DNA from 4 places in the Crassaminicella indica genome. Region 1 is predicted to be linked to each of the others. Evidence: a T-box and tRNA genes for the amino acid it is inferred to sense, from the RefSeq annotation. Region 1 holds a T-box; the other regions hold tRNA genes.
The links. A T-box is a leader RNA that pairs with one kind of tRNA and senses whether it is charged. The one in region 1 lies ahead of tyrS (tyrosine--tRNA ligase), so its partner is inferred to be a tRNA-Tyr.
Positions count from the first base shown of each region.

Region 2: it encodes a tRNA-Tyr, which carries the amino acid that the T-box ahead of tyrS (tyrosine--tRNA ligase) is inferred to sense. The anticodon was not compared.
Region 3: it encodes a tRNA-Tyr, which carries the amino acid that the T-box ahead of tyrS (tyrosine--tRNA ligase) is inferred to sense. The anticodon was not compared.
Region 4: it encodes a tRNA-Tyr, which carries the amino acid that the T-box ahead of tyrS (tyrosine--tRNA ligase) is inferred to sense. The anticodon was not compared.

Region 1 is NZ_CP078093.1:1,162,919-1,167,105, reverse strand. Features, by position in the region: gene KVH43_RS05500 (hypothetical protein) at 1-2, shown strand, start outside; gene KVH43_RS05495 (QueT transporter family protein) at 800-1,267, opposite strand; T-box leader at 1,475-1,676, shown strand; gene tyrS (tyrosine--tRNA ligase) at 1,723-2,949, shown strand; gene KVH43_RS05485 (class I SAM-dependent methyltransferase) at 3,083-4,187, opposite strand, start outside.
Region 2 is NZ_CP078093.1:66,929-71,115, forward strand. Features, by position in the region: gene KVH43_RS00310 (ribonuclease H-like domain-containing protein) at 296-1,306, shown strand; tRNA gene KVH43_RS00315 (tRNA-Phe) at 1,337-1,412, opposite strand; tRNA gene KVH43_RS00320 (tRNA-Ile) at 1,437-1,513, opposite strand; tRNA gene KVH43_RS00325 (tRNA-Ile) at 1,527-1,603, opposite strand; tRNA gene KVH43_RS00330 (tRNA-Pro) at 1,611-1,687, opposite strand; tRNA gene KVH43_RS00335 (tRNA-Trp) at 1,702-1,777, opposite strand; tRNA gene KVH43_RS00340 (tRNA-Ile) at 1,782-1,858, opposite strand; tRNA gene KVH43_RS00345 (tRNA-Ser) at 1,864-1,955, opposite strand; tRNA gene KVH43_RS00350 (tRNA-Ser) at 1,961-2,049, opposite strand; tRNA gene KVH43_RS00355 (tRNA-Lys) at 2,055-2,130, opposite strand; tRNA gene KVH43_RS00360 (tRNA-Gln) at 2,134-2,209, opposite strand; tRNA gene KVH43_RS00365 (tRNA-Arg) at 2,218-2,294, opposite strand; tRNA gene KVH43_RS00370 (tRNA-Gly) at 2,299-2,372, opposite strand; tRNA gene KVH43_RS00375 (tRNA-Gly) at 2,379-2,453, opposite strand; tRNA gene KVH43_RS00380 (tRNA-Tyr) at 2,461-2,545, opposite strand; tRNA gene KVH43_RS00385 (tRNA-Thr) at 2,554-2,628, opposite strand; tRNA gene KVH43_RS00390 (tRNA-Asp) at 2,637-2,713, opposite strand; tRNA gene KVH43_RS00395 (tRNA-Val) at 2,729-2,804, opposite strand; tRNA gene KVH43_RS00400 (tRNA-Glu) at 2,809-2,883, opposite strand; tRNA gene KVH43_RS00405 (tRNA-Met) at 2,888-2,963, opposite strand; tRNA gene KVH43_RS00410 (tRNA-Leu) at 2,970-3,058, opposite strand; tRNA gene KVH43_RS00415 (tRNA-Asn) at 3,065-3,139, opposite strand; rRNA gene rrf (5S ribosomal RNA) at 3,145-3,261, opposite strand; rRNA gene KVH43_RS00425 (23S ribosomal RNA) at 3,456-4,187, opposite strand, start outside.
Region 3 is NZ_CP078093.1:548,383-552,569, forward strand. Features, by position in the region: rRNA gene KVH43_RS02615 (16S ribosomal RNA) at 51-1,577, opposite strand; tRNA gene KVH43_RS02620 (tRNA-Phe) at 1,658-1,733, opposite strand; tRNA gene KVH43_RS02625 (tRNA-Pro) at 1,738-1,814, opposite strand; tRNA gene KVH43_RS02630 (tRNA-Ser) at 1,828-1,916, opposite strand; tRNA gene KVH43_RS02635 (tRNA-Lys) at 1,922-1,997, opposite strand; tRNA gene KVH43_RS02640 (tRNA-Arg) at 2,003-2,079, opposite strand; tRNA gene KVH43_RS02645 (tRNA-Leu) at 2,084-2,167, opposite strand; tRNA gene KVH43_RS02650 (tRNA-Tyr) at 2,179-2,263, opposite strand; tRNA gene KVH43_RS02655 (tRNA-Thr) at 2,272-2,346, opposite strand; tRNA gene KVH43_RS02660 (tRNA-Asp) at 2,355-2,431, opposite strand; tRNA gene KVH43_RS02665 (tRNA-Val) at 2,447-2,522, opposite strand; tRNA gene KVH43_RS02670 (tRNA-Glu) at 2,527-2,601, opposite strand; tRNA gene KVH43_RS02675 (tRNA-Met) at 2,606-2,681, opposite strand; tRNA gene KVH43_RS02680 (tRNA-Leu) at 2,688-2,776, opposite strand; tRNA gene KVH43_RS02685 (tRNA-Asn) at 2,783-2,857, opposite strand; rRNA gene rrf (5S ribosomal RNA) at 2,863-2,979, opposite strand; rRNA gene KVH43_RS02695 (23S ribosomal RNA) at 3,174-4,187, opposite strand, start outside.
Region 4 is NZ_CP078093.1:76,370-80,556, reverse strand. Features, by position in the region: rRNA gene KVH43_RS00610 (23S ribosomal RNA) at 1-783, shown strand, start outside; rRNA gene rrf (5S ribosomal RNA) at 822-938, shown strand; tRNA gene KVH43_RS00600 (tRNA-Asn) at 944-1,018, shown strand; tRNA gene KVH43_RS00595 (tRNA-Leu) at 1,025-1,113, shown strand; tRNA gene KVH43_RS00590 (tRNA-Met) at 1,118-1,194, shown strand; tRNA gene KVH43_RS00585 (tRNA-Glu) at 1,205-1,279, shown strand; tRNA gene KVH43_RS00580 (tRNA-Val) at 1,284-1,359, shown strand; tRNA gene KVH43_RS00575 (tRNA-Asp) at 1,376-1,452, shown strand; tRNA gene KVH43_RS00570 (tRNA-Thr) at 1,462-1,536, shown strand; tRNA gene KVH43_RS00565 (tRNA-Tyr) at 1,545-1,629, shown strand; tRNA gene KVH43_RS00560 (tRNA-Gly) at 1,637-1,711, shown strand; tRNA gene KVH43_RS00555 (tRNA-Gly) at 1,718-1,791, shown strand; tRNA gene KVH43_RS00550 (tRNA-His) at 1,797-1,872, shown strand; tRNA gene KVH43_RS00545 (tRNA-Gln) at 1,880-1,955, shown strand; tRNA gene KVH43_RS00540 (tRNA-Lys) at 1,959-2,034, shown strand; tRNA gene KVH43_RS00535 (tRNA-Cys) at 2,041-2,115, shown strand; tRNA gene KVH43_RS00530 (tRNA-Arg) at 2,132-2,208, shown strand; tRNA gene KVH43_RS00525 (tRNA-Asn) at 2,285-2,359, shown strand; tRNA gene KVH43_RS00520 (tRNA-Leu) at 2,366-2,454, shown strand; tRNA gene KVH43_RS00515 (tRNA-Met) at 2,461-2,536, shown strand; tRNA gene KVH43_RS00510 (tRNA-Met) at 2,541-2,617, shown strand; tRNA gene KVH43_RS00505 (tRNA-Glu) at 2,628-2,702, shown strand; tRNA gene KVH43_RS00500 (tRNA-Val) at 2,707-2,782, shown strand; tRNA gene KVH43_RS00495 (tRNA-Asp) at 2,798-2,874, shown strand; tRNA gene KVH43_RS00490 (tRNA-Thr) at 2,891-2,965, shown strand; tRNA gene KVH43_RS00485 (tRNA-Tyr) at 2,974-3,058, shown strand; tRNA gene KVH43_RS00480 (tRNA-Gly) at 3,066-3,140, shown strand; tRNA gene KVH43_RS00475 (tRNA-Gly) at 3,147-3,220, shown strand; tRNA gene KVH43_RS00470 (tRNA-His) at 3,226-3,301, shown strand; tRNA gene KVH43_RS00465 (tRNA-Gln) at 3,309-3,384, shown strand; tRNA gene KVH43_RS00460 (tRNA-Lys) at 3,388-3,463, shown strand; tRNA gene KVH43_RS00455 (tRNA-Cys) at 3,470-3,544, shown strand; tRNA gene KVH43_RS00450 (tRNA-Arg) at 3,563-3,639, shown strand; gene KVH43_RS00445 (alpha/beta-type small acid-soluble spore protein) at 3,680-3,868, opposite strand.

The sequences.
Region 1 (4,187 bases):
AATTGTGGTACGAAATGGAGTGTTTTTAGAACTTAAAAGAATTAAATAATTCCAAAGATTCCTACCATTACCACTTGCATAAACAGTTTTTACCTTTCACCCAGGGAAAGGAATGATTATAAATATGAAACCACAGTTTGCAAATGTAATATTTCATATTCTTATAGATATTTCTATAGTTTTGGCTGTTATTGGGGTATCGTATAAGTCTATATTTGATTGGACGTTTCACTTATCCTTTTTTACATCAAAAAAAGATAACAGTTACAATAGAAAAGCGGCCCAAAAAGGTGTCTTGTTTATGTTTTTAAGCATACTTGTATTAACTTTAGGTTTTATTATTCATTTTATTTTCTTGAAGTAAAATGATATTGATTTAAAACAAGGAGTTGTTATAAATGGCAGTTGTTCAAATACTTATTGTTATATTTTCTTCTTTTTTGCTTGCTTCTGGTTTATTTATATTATGGATATATAAAATAGATTTTCTTTTTTTCAAATCAAACAATAACCACGATAAGAAAAATCAAACAAAAAACGCTAAAGTGATTGTTTTAATAAAATTGACATATTGTATTTTGTTAATTATTTTTTTATTCCACCGATCAATTACCAAACAATTTTTTTATGTGATAACTGGTATACGAAAGATATTTTTTTAAAAAAACATAAAGAACTATGCGATTTATCTCTTGTTTCTGTAAAAAAGATAATAGTAGGAAAATGGTACGAGCAGGATGTAGAATTATGCTGGAATGAGAGAAATAGGAAGGGCCAATTTTTATTTTCTGACGGCCCTTTATGCTTTAAAAATTTTATCCTTATATCGTTCTAAGGTTAACATTAATGGATATCCTAATCCATAACAAGCAATCAATTGTCCTAATGTTACCCAACCCATTGTAATAAATAATGGCAAATCATAAAGGTAATTTAGAATAAAGCCTATTATGATTCCATTTACAATAACAGGTGGCATGGGTACTAACCATTTCTTTGGCATCTTATAAGATAAAAATGCCGCAATAAGTGTAGCTAAGCTTCCAAATACAATATCAATCATTCCCCCACCGCCATAGATGTTCGCTACAATACATCCAACATACAATCCTGGAATAGCAGCAGGTGTAAACATCGGCAATATTGTTAAGGCTTCTGATATTCTTACTTGAATTTGCCCATAGCTAATAGGTGCAAACGCAATAGTAAGTACAGCATAAATAGCCCCAATCAATGCTGCCTGCACTAAATAATTTGTTTTTTTCATTTTTTCACCCTCCGTAGTTTTGTTTAATGTCAGGATATTGCGAACTGACATATGTCTTATTAAATGACAACCTTCATATTAACAGTTTTGTATTAGCTTGTCAATAGAATGAAATATTTTCCTCAATAATTTTCTCTTAACAATTTATTTCACTATCTTGTCATAACACACATACTTATGTTAATATGGGATAGAATAGTTGTATAGTAAAAAACAATGAAGGCTTTTAGTAGTCTGCTATGGTTACAATTTCAGAGAATAGACTGGTTGCTGAAAAGTCTATAGTACATAGTAAGATGAATTACAGGCTGGAGTTTCGAAGCTAAAAACTTCGACGGTTCCCACTCGTTATCGTGGTTAGAGGCTTTATGCGAATTAAGGTGGTACCACGGGTTTTCTCGTCCTTAGGATGATAAAACCCTTTATTTTTTTTATAAAAACAAGGAGGTTTTAGCATGACAAATGTTTTTGATGTACTAAAAGAACGTGGATTTATTGAACAAACTACTCATGAAGATGAGATTAGAGAGCTTCTTGGAAAAGAATCCGTTACATTTTATATTGGCTTTGACCCTACTGCTGACAGTCTACACGTTGGTCACTTTCTACAAGCCATTACAATGATGCATATGCAGAAGGCTGGTCATAGACCCATTGTACTAATCGGTGGGGGAACAGCAATGGTAGGAGATCCTACTGGAAAAACAGATATGAGAAAAATGATGACACCAGAGACAATAAAACATAATGCAGAATGCTTTAAAAAGCAGCTTTCAAAATTTCTAGACTTCTCTGAAGGAAAAGCGATAATGGTTAATAATGCAGATTGGCTAATGAATCTTGAGTATATTCCTTTCTTAAGAGAAGTTGGAAAGCATTTCTCTGTAAATCGAATGCTTACAGCAGAATGCTTTAAAAGCCGTATGGAAAAAGGATTGTCCTTTCTTGAATTTAACTACATGATTATGCAATCTTATGATTTCTTAGAGCTTCATAGAAAATACAATTGTAAAATGCAACTTGGCGGCAATGATCAATGGTCTAATATTCTTGGTGGAGTTGAGTTAATAAGAAGAATAGATAGTAGTCCTGCTTACGGTATGACCTTTACGTTGCTTACAACAAGTGAAGGAAAGAAGATGGGTAAAACAGAATCTGGTGCTATTTGGCTTGATCCTGAAAAAACATCTCCATATGATTTTTATCAATACTGGAGAAATGTAGACGATGCAGATGTAGAAAAATGCTTAAGCCTTCTTACATTCCTTCCAATGGATGAAGTCAAAAAATTGGGTTCTCTAGAAGGAGCAGCTATCAATAAAGCAAAAGAAATTCTTGCATATGAAGTAACAAAGCTTGTTCATGGTGAAAAAGAAGCGAAAAAAGCACAAGAAGGAGCAAAAGCATTATTTGGTAAAGGTCCTGCAAGTGAAAATATTCCAGCTACTGAAATACCACGTTCTGAATTTGCAGAAGGTATAGGGCTTATGGCACTTCTTACAAAGCTTAAGCTTACTTCATCAAATAGCGAAGCAAGAAGATTGATTCAGCAAGGTGGAATAGCTTTAGACGGCAAAAAAATTACAGATATAAAGCATATAGTTAAAGAAGAAGATTTTAAAGATGATACCATCATGATTAAAAAAGGCAAAAAAGTATATCATCAAGTAAAATTAGTTTAAAGTAACAGCATCAAAAAAAGCAAGTATATCAATATCCATTGATGTACTTGCTTTTTTTTGCTTGTGGATAAAAACCATTTGCTATTACATTCTTGTGGATGAAATCATATATTTGTCCTATATATCCACAAACTCACTTTAACTTTTTAGATAACCTTTCCCCTAAAGCTCTTTCAAAATACGGATCAATACCCCAAAATTCTTTCATTCTTTTATATTCCTCTACTACTTCACGAGAAGCTTTATTAGCTTTTACAGCCCTAATGAGTAAATTCTTAGGAGTATGTTCCATATCGATAAATTCTAATATCTGTGTTTGGTAACCCATAATCTCTAATATATTTGCTCTTATACTATCTGTAACAATAGCTGACATTCTTTCTTTTAAAATACCATGTTTTAGGATAGGCTTCATAATGTCATTATGAATTTGACCAAGCAATTCATGCTGACAGCAAGGAACAGATAAAATAACTTTCGCATCCCATTCTATAGCCTTTGTAAGAGCTGCATCTGTTGCTGTATCACAAGCATGTAGAGTTACAACCATATCTACTTTATCAACCCCTGTAAAATGTTGAATATCTCCAATCATAAATTTTAAGTCCGCATAGCCCAAATCCTTTGCAATTTCATTACAATGCTTTATAACATCCTCTTTTAAATCTAATCCAATAATCTTTACATCAAGCTTGAATAACTCCACTAGATAATGATATAAAGCAAAGGTTAAATATGATTTCCCACAGCCAAAATCAATAATATTGAGTCTTCCATCTTTCTTTTTAAGCTGCGGCATTATATCCTCTACCATTTCTAAAAAGCGATTAATCTGACGAAACTTATCGTATTTCTTTGCGAGTACCTTTCCTTCTTCATTCACAACACCTAAGCGAAGCAAAAAAGGCTTTGATAAATCATCAGATAATATATACCTTTTCCTTCGATTATGCTCTAAATTGGTAGGTTTTTTAGTAGGAGGCTTTTTTAATATTTTTACTTTAAACTTTTTACTAATAAGTATTTGATAATCTGCTTTGTCAGTAAAAAACTGTCCTTGCTTAAATTGCTCAAATAAAAGCATCACCTTTTTAACCATTTCTTCTTCCTTTAAATTTTCATGAAGCACTTTCTTTTGATAATAGTATGTAAACTGATAAACCATTTTTTCTTTCAAAATAACAGGACGGATAGTTACTTTATGATACTTTTCCGTGTCTTTTTTTCTTATGTTGCTT
Region 2 (4,187 bases), 1.1 Mb from region 1:
CATAAAAAAAGAAATATATAAAGATAAGTGAATGACTTTGATAACTTTTGTAAAAAAACTTACTGAAATTTCATAAAAAATACGTTAAGAACCTTCATTGTTTGAACGAAGTGAGTTTTGAAGGTTTAGTATTTTTTCATGAAATGAAGTTTTGTTTTTTCAAAAGTTATCTGGAATGAACTATCTTTTATATTTCATTTTAAAGTTGGATCCCTATATATATACTATAAATGTTCATTAATCCTTTTAAGTATGATATATTATAATATATTAGTAAAAAATAGGAGTTGATATTTTGGAAATCATACAATATAATCTTGAAGAAACATTACATATGCCAAAAAATTTTTTAGATCTATATGGTGATGCAAATTTTGCTATATTCGATATTGAGACGACAGGTCTAAACCCTCGTTTTCATAAAGTCATTCTTATAGGGCTTTTATACATAGAAAATGGTAAAATTTCTATAAAACAATTTTTCTGCAACAATAAAAAAGAAGAAAAGGAACTATTATCTGCCTTTAAAGAAGAAATTCAAGAATTTGATATTTTAATAAATTATAATGGAAACACATTTGATATCCCTTTTTTAAATAAAAGATTTTTAGCCAATGAAATTGATTATTCTATTAAAACCTACCAAAGTATTGATCTTCTCAAACTAATTAGAAGGGTTCAAAAAAAACTTAATCTTAATAATTGTAAGCTAAAATCTGTAGAAGCGTATTTAGGTATTCATAGAAATGATAAAATTTCAGGTAAAGAAAGTGTTACCCTTTATAATCAATATGAAAAAGAAAAAAACAAACAAATAAAAGATATTATTCTGCTTCACAATTATGACGATCTATATTATTTTAGTAAAGCTTTTATGATATTAGATAAGATTCATATTGAACAAATTCTCCAAGCCTTTCCTCAAATTTTTCATATTTATAAAAAAAATACATGCTATATTTCAAAGCAATATATTAAAGACAATTCTTTTCATTTAGAAGGAGTCTATAAAAATAATCATATAAATAACTATATCGCTTATGAAAATGGTTTTTGTTTTGAATATGTAAAAAATACAAATACTTTCAAAATCAAAATTCCATTATATAAAGGTCGTCTTTCTTCTGGTGATAAATGCTTATATATTGATCTGTGTGATTTTTCATTTCCTTGTAGAAAAAATCAATCAAATGATTTCATTCCTGAAAATATTATTCTATTCAAACAGAACAATCATATAAAGCCTTTAGATATTCACTTATTTATATCAAAGCTTATACCATATATTTTTAATCAAATGCAATAAAAAACAAGCTCAAATGAGCTTGTTTTTTATTGGTGCCCAGAGGCGGAATCGAACCTCCGACACGGGGATTTTCAGTCCCCTGCTCTACCGACTGAGCTATCTGGGCAAATATTCATCTATATATTATATATGGTGGGCCTTCAGGGATTCGAACCCCGGACCTGCCGGTTATGAGCCGGACGCTCTAACCAACTGAGCTAAAGGCCCCTATAAAAAAAAATGGTGGGCTTGGGAGGACTCGAACCTCCGACCTCACGCTTATCAGGCGTGCGCTCTAACCACCTGAGCTACAAGCCCCAATCAATGGTCGAGGTGGCAGGATTTGAACCCGCGGCCCTCTGGTCCCAAACCAGATGCGCTACCAAACTGCGCTACACCTCGATTTTTTTTATGATTGGCAGGGGCAGAAGGACTTGAACCCTCGGCACGTGGTTTTGGAGACCACTGCTCTACCAACTGAGCTATACCCCTAAAATGGTGGGCCTTCAGGGACTCGAACCCCGGACCTGCCGGTTATGAGCCGGACGCTCTAACCAACTGAGCTAAAGGCCCTCATTTGGCGGAGAAGGCGGGATTCGAACCCGCGCACCGATTACTCGGCCTAACGGTTTAGCAAACCGTCCTCTTCAGCCTACTTGAGTACTTCTCCAAATCTGGCGGAGGGGGTGGGATTCGAACCCACGGCCCCTTTCGGAGTCACTGGTTTTCAAGACCAGCTCCTTAAACCACTCGGACACCCCTCCATATTTGGTGACCCATCCGCGGCTCGAACGCGGGACACCTTGATTAAAAGTCAAGTGCTCTACCGACTGAGCTAATGGGTCTTATGGCTGGGGTAGCAGGACTCGAACCTACGAATGCCAGAGTCAAAGTCTGGTGCCTTACCGACTTGGCGATACCCCATTATTTTATGGCGGGTCCACAGGGACTCGAACCCCGGACACACGGCTTAGAAGGCCGTTGCTCTATCCAGCTGAGCTATGAACCCTTATTGGAGCGGATGATGGGAATCGAACCCACGCTACCAGCTTGGAAGGCTGGAGTTCTACCATTGAACTACATCCGCATATCTTGGAGCGGAAGACGGGATTCGAACCCGCGACCCTCGCCTTGGCAAGGCGATGCTCTACCACTGAGCCACTTCCGCAATTAATTGGTGGAGGAGAGTGGATTCGAACCACTGAAAGCTTAGCTAACGGATTTACAGTCCGCCCCCTTTGGCCACTCGGGAACTCCTCCTAATTCTTTGGAGCTGGCGAAGGGAATCGAACCCCCAACCTGCTGATTACAAGTCAGCTGCTCTACCGTTGAGCCACACCAGCACATTTATTGGCGACCCGGAAGGGGCTCGAACCCTCGACCTCCAGCGTGACAGGCTGGCATTCTAACCAACTGAACTACCGGGCCATAATCAAATTTTAATGGTGGGCGCAATAGGGATCGAACCTATGACCCCCTGCTTGTAAGGCAGGTGCTCTCCCAGCTGAGCTATGCGCCCAAAATGGTGACCCATCCGGGAATCGAACCCGGGTTACCGCCGTGAAAGGGCGGTGTCTTGACCGCTTGACCAATGGGCCTTAATGGTTGCGGAGGCAGGATTTGAACCTACGACCTTCGGGTTATGAGCCCGACGAGCTGCCAGCTGCTCCACTCCGCGATATTTTGGTGCCGGGGACCGGAATCGAACCGGTACGGTCTGTAAGGACCGCAGGATTTTAAGTCCTGTGCGTCTGCCAGTTCCGCCACCCCGGCATTCTTTGGCTCCAAGGGTGGGACTCGAACCCACAACCTATCGGTTAACAGCCGAGTGCTCCACCATTGAGCTACCTTGGAACACAAACCAGCGGCGACCTACTCTCCCAAGGCGTCTCCGCCTAAGTACCATCAGCGCTGAAGGGCTTAACTTCTGTGTTCGGTATGGGAACAGGTGTGACCCCTTCGCTATTGCCACTGGATTTTTTTGAGGACAAGATATATTTTATCTCGTTTTTCGCAGTTTGTCAACACTTTTTTAAAGAATTTGCATTTTTTCAGTCCTACACAAATCCTTATACATACTAATGTTGAGTTAAGACAAAATTTATTTTACCACCTTGCTAGAATTTTGTCAACTGCTTTTTTATACCCTCAAAACTAAACAATGCATATTTTGGTCAAGCCCTCGACCTATTAGTATCGGTCAGCTAAAGACATTACTGCCCTTACACCTCCAACCTATCAACCAGATCGTCTTTCTGGGGTCTTACTGGATTAACTCCATGGGAAATCTTATCTTAAGGGGGGCTTCGCGCTTAGATGCCTTCAGCGCTTATCCCTTCCGTACATAGCTACTCAGCTGTGCCACTGGCGTGACAACTGATGCACCAGAGGTACGTCCATCCCGGTCCTCTCGTACTAAGGACAGCTCCTCTCAAATTTCCTACGCCCACAGCGGATAGGGACCGAACTGTCTCACGACGTTCTGAACCCAGCTCGCGTGCCTCTTTAATGGGCGAACAGCCCAACCCTTGGGACCTACTTCAGCCCCAGGATGAGACGAGCCGACATCGAGGTGCCAAACCTCCCCGTCGATGTGGACTCTTGGGGGAGATAAGCCTGTTATCCCCGGGGTAGCTTTTATCCGTTGAGCGATGGCCCTTCCACTCGGAACCACCGGATCACTAAGCCCGACTTTCGTCCTTGCTCGACCTGTGTGTCTCGCAATCAAGCTCCCTTCTGCCTTTGCACTCTTCGCGCGATTTCCGACCGCGCTGAGGGAACCTTTGGGCGCCTCCGTTACTCTTTAGGAGGCGACCGCCCCAGTCAAACTGCCCACCTGACAGTGTCCCAAAGCTGGATTCACAGCTTATGGTTAGAACTTCAGTATTACAAGAGTGGTATC
Region 3 (4,187 bases), 610 kb from region 1:
AGGTTTGATCCTTCAAAACTATACAGTATAAGTTAAGCCTTTCTCCTTAGAAAGGAGGTGATCCAGCCGCACCTTCCGATACGGCTACCTTGTTACGACTTCACCCCAGTTATTGATTTCACCTTCGGCAGCTTCCTCCATAAGGTTAGATAGCTGACTTCGGGTGCCCCCAACTCCCGTGGTGTGACGGGCGGTGTGTACAAGACCCGGGAACGCATTCACCGCGGCATTCTGATCCACGATTACTAGCAACTCCAGCTTCATGTGGGCGAGTTGCAGCCCACAATCCGAACTGAGACTGGCTTTTAGGATTTGCTCCAGATTACTCCTTCGCTTCCCGTTGTACCAGCCATTGTAGCACGTGTGTAGCCCAGAACATAAGGGGCATGATGATTTGACGTCATCCCCACCTTCCTCCGAGTTATCCCCGGCAGTCTCTCTAGAGTGCCCATCCGAAATGCTGGCAACTAAAGACAAGGGTTGCGCTCGTTGCGGGACTTAACCCAACATCTCACGACACGAGCTGACGACAACCATGCACCACCTGTCTCTCTGTCCCCGGAGGGATTTCACCGATTAAGGTTAATGCAGAGGATGTCAAGTCCTGGTAAGGTTCTTCGCGTTGCTTCGAATTAAACCACATGCTCCGCTGCTTGTGCGGGTCCCCGTCAATTCCTTTGAGTTTCAGTCTTGCGACCGTACTCCCCAGGCGGAGTGCTTAATGCGTTAGCTGCGGCACCGAAGGGATGAACCTCCGACACCTAGCACTCATCGTTTACGGCGTGGACTACCAGGGTATCTAATCCTGTTCGCTCCCCACGCTTTCGTGCCTCAGCGTCAGTTACAGTCCAGAGAGTCGCCTTCGCCACTGGTGTTCCTCCTAATATCTACGCATTTCACCGCTACACTAGGAATTCCACTCTCCTCTCCTGCACTCAAGCCAATAAGTTTCCAAGGCTTACTACGGTTGAGCCGTAGCCTTTCACCCCAGACTTTATCGGCCGCCTACGCACCCTTTACGCCCAGTGATTCCGGATAACGCTCGCCCCCTACGTATTACCGCGGCTGCTGGCACGTAGTTAGCCGGGGCTTCCTCCTAAGGTACCGTCAGTTTTCTTCCCTTAGGACAGAGTTTTACGACCCGAAGGCCTTCATCACTCACGCGGCGTTGCTGCATCAGGCTTTCGCCCATTGTGCAATATTCCCCACTGCTGCCTCCCGTAGGAGTCTGGACCGTGTCTCAGTTCCAGTGTGGCCGATCACCCTCTCAGGTCGGCTACTGATCGTTGCCTTGGTGAGCCGTTACCTCACCAACTAGCTAATCAGACGCGGGCCCATCCTATACCGCTAAAGCTTTGACTCATGTACCATGCGATACTAGAGCTTTATCAGGTATTAATCCCGGTTTCCCGAGGCTATCCCTGTGTATAGGGCAGGTTGCCCACGCGTTACTCACCCGTCCGCCGCTTTCCACTAATCAAATCTCCCGAAGGATCATTGACAGCTTCTCGCTCGACTTGCATGTGTTAGGCACGCCGCCAGCGTTCATCCTGAGCCAGGATCAAACTCTCAAATAAAAGAATTCGAATTGAACGTTTCTCGTTTATAACGAGTATCTGGCTTAATTTCTTACACTGTATAGTTTTCAAAGATCAAATGGTGCCCAGAGGCGGAATCGAACCACCGACACGGGGATTTTCAGTCCCCTGCTCTACCGACTGAGCTATCTGGGCATTTTGGTCGAGGTGGCAGGATTTGAACCCGCGGCCCTCTGGTCCCAAACCAGATGCGCTACCAAACTGCGCTACACCTCGATATTTTTTCATGTGGCGGAGGGGGTGGGATTCGAACCCACGGCCCCTTGCGGAGTCACTGGTTTTCAAGACCAGCTCCTTAAACCACTCGGACACCCCTCCGTATTTGGTGACCCATCCGCGGCTCGAACGCGGGACACCTTGATTAAAAGTCAAGTGCTCTACCGACTGAGCTAATGGGTCTAGTATGGCGGGTCCACAGGGACTCGAACCCCGGACACACGGCTTAGAAGGCCGTTGCTCTATCCAGCTGAGCTATGAACCCATATTGGTGCGGGTGGAGGGACTTGAACCCCCACGCACAAGGCGCTAGATCCTAAGTCTAGTGCGTCTGCCAATTCCGCCACACCCGCGATATAAAATTTGGTGGAGGAGAGTGGATTCGAACCACTGAAAGCTTAGCTAACGGATTTACAGTCCGCCCCCTTTGGCCACTCGGGAACTCCTCCTAATTCTTTGGAGCTGGCGAAGGGAATCGAACCCCCAACCTGCTGATTACAAGTCAGCTGCTCTACCGTTGAGCCACACCAGCACATTTATTGGCGACCCGGAAGGGGCTCGAACCCTCGACCTCCAGCGTGACAGGCTGGCATTCTAACCAACTGAACTACCGGGCCATAATCAAATTTTAATGGTGGGCGCAATAGGGATCGAACCTATGACCCCCTGCTTGTAAGGCAGGTGCTCTCCCAGCTGAGCTATGCGCCCAAAATGGTGACCCATCCGGGAATCGAACCCGGGTTACCGCCGTGAAAGGGCGGTGTCTTGACCGCTTGACCAATGGGCCTTAATGGTTGCGGAGGCAGGATTTGAACCTACGACCTTCGGGTTATGAGCCCGACGAGCTGCCAGCTGCTCCACTCCGCGATATTTTGGTGCCGGGGACCGGAATCGAACCGGTACGGTCTGTAAGGACCGCAGGATTTTAAGTCCTGTGCGTCTGCCAGTTCCGCCACCCCGGCATTCTTTGGCTCCAAGGGTGGGACTCGAACCCACAACCTATCGGTTAACAGCCGAGTGCTCCACCATTGAGCTACCTTGGAACACAAACCAGCGGCGACCTACTCTCCCAAGGCGTCTCCGCCTAAGTACCATCAGCGCTGAAGGGCTTAACTTCTGTGTTCGGTATGGGAACAGGTGTGACCCCTTCGCTATTGCCACTGGATTTTTTGAGGACAAGATATATTTTATCTCGTTTTTCGCAGTTTGTCAACACTTTTTTTAAAGAATTTGCATTTTTTTAATCCTACACAAATCCTTATACATACTAATGTTGAGTTAAGACGAAATTTATTTTACCACCTTGCTAGAATTTTGTCAACTGCTTTTTTATACCCTCAAAACTAAACAATGCATATTTTGGTCAAGCCCTCGACCTATTAGTATCGGTCAGCTAAAGACATTACTGCCCTTACACCTCCGACCTATCAACCAGATCGTCTTTCTGGGGTCTTACTGGATTAACTCCATGGGAAATCTTATCTTAAGGGGGGCTTCGCGCTTAGATGCCTTCAGCGCTTATCCCTTCCGTACATAGCTACTCAGCTGTGCCACTGGCGTGACAACTGATGCACCAGAGGTACGTCCATCCCGGTCCTCTCGTACTAAGGACAGCTCCTCTCAAATTTCCTACGCCCACAGCGGATAGGGACCGAACTGTCTCACGACGTTCTGAACCCAGCTCGCGTGCCTCTTTAATGGGCGAACAGCCCAACCCTTGGGACCTACTTCAGCCCCAGGATGAGACGAGCCGACATCGAGGTGCCAAACCTCCCCGTCGATGTGGACTCTTGGGGGAGATAAGCCTGTTATCCCCGGGGTAGCTTTTATCCGTTGAGCGATGGCCCTTCCACTCGGAACCACCGGATCACTAAGCCCGACTTTCGTCCTTGCTCGACCTGTGTGTCTCGCAATCAAGCTCCCTTCTGCCTTTGCACTCTTCGCGCGATTTCCGACCGCGCTGAGGGAACCTTTGGGCGCCTCCGTTACTCTTTAGGAGGCGACCGCCCCAGTCAAACTGCCCACCTGACAGTGTCCCAAAGCTGGATTCACAGCTTATGGTTAGAACTTCAGTATTACAAGAGTGGTATCCCAACGTCGACTCCACACACACTGGCGTGCATGCTTCTCAGTCTCCCACCTATCCTGTACATGTAATACCAAAATCCAGTGTCAGGCTACAGTAAAGCTCCACGGGGTCTTTCCGTCCTGCTGCGGGTAACCGGCATCTTCACCGGTACTACAATTTCACCGAGTCTATTGTTGAGACAGTGCCCAAATCGTTACGCCTTTCGTGCGGGTCGGAACTTACCCGACAAGGAATTTCGCTACCTTAGGACCGTTATAGTTACGGCCGCCGTTTACTGGGGCTTA
Region 4 (4,187 bases), 1.1 Mb from region 1:
AGGTGGGAGACTGAGAAGCATGCACGCCAGTGTGTGTGGAGTCGACGTTGGGATACCACTCTTGTAATACTGAAGTTCTAACCATAAGCTGTGAATCCAGCTTTGGGACACTGTCAGGTGGGCAGTTTGACTGGGGCGGTCGCCTCCTAAAGAGTAACGGAGGCGCCCAAAGGTTCCCTCAGCGCGGTCGGAAATCGCGCGAAGAGTGCAAAGGCAGAAGGGAGCTTGATTGCGAGACACACAGGTCGAGCAAGGACGAAAGTCGGGCTTAGTGATCCGGTGGTTCCGAGTGGAAGGGCCATCGCTCAACGGATAAAAGCTACCCCGGGGATAACAGGCTTATCTCCCCCAAGAGTCCACATCGACGGGGAGGTTTGGCACCTCGATGTCGGCTCGTCTCATCCTGGGGCTGAAGTAGGTCCCAAGGGTTGGGCTGTTCGCCCATTAAAGAGGCACGCGAGCTGGGTTCAGAACGTCGTGAGACAGTTCGGTCCCTATCCGCTGTGGGCGTAGGAAATTTGAGAGGAGCTGTCCTTAGTACGAGAGGACCGGGATGGACGTACCTCTGGTGCATCAGTTGTCACGCCAGTGGCACAGCTGAGTAGCTATGTACGGAAGGGATAAGCGCTGAAGGCATCTAAGCGCGAAGCCCCCCTTAAGATAAGATTTCCCATGGAGTTAATCCAGTAAGACCCCAGAAAGACGATCTGGTTGATAGGTCGGAGGTGTAAGGGCAGTAATGTCTTTAGCTGACCGATACTAATAGGTCGAGGGCTTGACCAAAATATGCATTGTTTAGTTTTGAGGGTATAATATAATAATCCAGTGGCAATAGCGAAGGGGTCACACCTGTTCCCATACCGAACACAGAAGTTAAGCCCTTCAGCGCTGATGGTACTTAGGCGGAGACGCCTTGGGAGAGTAGGTCGTCGCTGGTTTGTGTTCCAAGGTAGCTCAATGGTGGAGCACTCGGCTGTTAACCGATAGGTTGTGGGTTCGAGTCCCACCCTTGGAGCCAAAGAATGCCGGGGTGGCGGAACTGGCAGACGCACAGGACTTAAAATCCTGCGGTCCTTACAGACCGTACCGGTTCGATTCCGGTCCCCGGCACCAAAATGGCGGTGTAGCTTAGTTGGCTAGAGCGTCCGGTTCATACCCGGAAGGTCGGTGGTTCGAGTCCACTCGCCGCTACCAAATAAAATATGGCCCATTGGTCAAGCGGTCAAGACACCGCCCTTTCACGGCGGTAACCCGGGTTCGATTCCCGGATGGGTCACCATTTTGGGCGCATAGCTCAGCTGGGAGAGCACCTGCCTTACAAGCAGGGGGTCATAGGTTCGATCCCTATTGCGCCCACCATTAAAAAATTGATTATGGCCCGGTAGTTCAGTTGGTTAGAATGCCAGCCTGTCACGCTGGAGGTCGAGGGTTCGAGCCCCTTCCGGGTCGCCAAATTAATTTGCTGGTGTGGCTCAACGGTAGAGCAGCTGACTTGTAATCAGCAGGTTGGGGGTTCGATTCCCTTCGCCAGCTCCAAAGAATTAGGAGGAGTTCCCGAGTGGCCAAAGGGGGCGGACTGTAAATCCGTTAGCTAAGCTTTCAGTGGTTCGAATCCACTCTCCTCCACCAATTAATTGCGGAAGTGGCTCAGTGGTAGAGCATCGCCTTGCCAAGGCGAGGGTCGCGGGTTCGAATCCCGTCTTCCGCTCCAAGATATGCGGATGTAGTTCAATGGTAGAACTCCAGCCTTCCAAGCTGGTAGCGTGGGTTCGATTCCCATCATCCGCTCCAATATGGTGGATGTAGTCAAGCGGTTAAGACACAGGATTGTGGCTCCTGCATGCGTGGGTTCGAATCCCATCATCCACCCCAAAAATAATGGGGTATCGCCAAGTCGGTAAGGCACCAGACTTTGACTCTGGCATTCGTAGGTTCGAGTCCTGCTACCCCAGCCATAAGACCCATTAGCTCAGTTGGTAGAGCACTTGACTTTTAATCAAGGTGTCCCGCGTTCGAGCCGCGGATGGGTCACCAAAAAATGGCGGCATAGCCAAGTGGTAAGGCAGAGGTCTGCAAAACCTTTATTCCCCAGTTCGAATCTGGGTGTCGCCTCCAATTTTTTTTTGAATATGCGCCTATAGCTCAGCTGGATAGAGTGTCTGACTACGAATCAGAAGGTCGGGAGTTCGAATCTCTCTGGGCGCACCATAAAAAGCAAAAAACTATTGACAAGATGTTTGAAATGTGTTATTATTAATCTTGTCTTATGAAGGAAGTAAGTTATTCCAAGGTAGCTCAATGGTGGAGCACCCGGCTGTTAACCGGTAGGTTGTGGGTTCGAGTCCCACCCTTGGAGCCAAAAAATGCCGGGGTGGCGGAACTGGCAGACGCACAGGACTTAAAATCCTGCGGTCCTTACAGACCGTACCGGTTCGATTCCGGTCCCCGGCACCAAAATATCGCGGAGTGGAGCAGCTGGCAGCTCGTCGGGCTCATAACCCGAAGGTCGTAGGTTCAAATCCTGCCTCCGCAACCAAAATGGCGGTGTAGCTTAGTTGGCTAGAGCGTCCGGTTCATACCCGGAAGGTCGGTGGTTCGAGTCCACTCGCCGCTACCAAATAAAATATGGCCCATTGGTCAAGCGGTCAAGACACCGCCCTTTCACGGCGGTAACCCGGGTTCGATTCCCGGATGGGTCACCATTTTGGGCGCATAGCTCAGCTGGGAGAGCACCTGCCTTACAAGCAGGGGGTCATAGGTTCGATCCCTATTGCGCCCACCATTAAAATTTGATTATGGCCCGGTAGTTCAGTTGGTTAGAATGCCAGCCTGTCACGCTGGAGGTCGAGGGTTCGAGCCCCTTCCGGGTCGCCAATAAATGTGCTAATGTGCTGGTGTGGCTCAACGGTAGAGCAGCTGACTTGTAATCAGCAGGTTGGGGGTTCGATTCCCTTCGCCAGCTCCAAAGAATTAGGAGGAGTTCCCGAGTGGCCAAAGGGGGCGGACTGTAAATCCGTTAGCTAAGCTTTCAGTGGTTCGAATCCACTCTCCTCCACCAATTAATTGCGGAAGTGGCTCAGTGGTAGAGCATCGCCTTGCCAAGGCGAGGGTCGCGGGTTCGAATCCCGTCTTCCGCTCCAAGATATGCGGATGTAGTTCAATGGTAGAACTCCAGCCTTCCAAGCTGGTAGCGTGGGTTCGATTCCCATCATCCGCTCCAATATGGTGGATGTAGTCAAGCGGTTAAGACACAGGATTGTGGCTCCTGCATGCGTGGGTTCGAATCCCATCATCCACCCCAAAAATAATGGGGTATCGCCAAGTCGGTAAGGCACCAGACTTTGACTCTGGCATTCGTAGGTTCGAGTCCTGCTACCCCAGCCATAAGACCCATTAGCTCAGTTGGTAGAGCACTTGACTTTTAATCAAGGTGTCCCGCGTTCGAGCCGCGGATGGGTCACCAAAAAATGGCGGCATAGCCAAGTGGTAAGGCAGAGGTCTGCAAAACCTTTATTCCCCAGTTCGAATCTGGGTGCCGCCTCCAATTTTTTTTTTTGAATATGCGCCTATAGCTCAGCTGGATAGAGTGTCTGACTACGAATCAGAAGGTCGGGAGTTCGAATCTCTCTGGGCGCACCATAAAAATAGAGGATACGACAGGAATTCGTGTCCTCTATTTTTATTTATCTAATAATTGTTTTTCACCTATCTCTACTAACTTTTTAGTGATTAAACCTGTATGATATGAAGCTAAATATTTATTATCTGTAATATTAAGGAGGGATATGCCTAATTCTTTTGCCATTTCTAGTTTGAATTGGTCTAAAGCTTTTCTAGCTTGAGGAACAACTAGCCTGTTTTTGGACATAAAATCAACTCCTAAGTTAAAAAATTTCAGATTGAAATATGAGACTAACTGTAAACAAGATAGAATAAATATTATTTATAGTATATCCAAAATATTTTTGATTATAGATATATAGGTAAACAACTTCAAAACGAAATATAAAGAACAGTTCATTCCAGATAACTTTTGAAAAAACAAAACTTTATTCCATGAAAAATACTAAACCTCCAAAACTCACTTCGTTCAAATAATGAAGGTTCTTAACGTATTTTTTATGAAATTTCAGTAAGTTTTTTTACAAAAGTTATCAAAGTCATTCACTTATATTCATATATTTTTT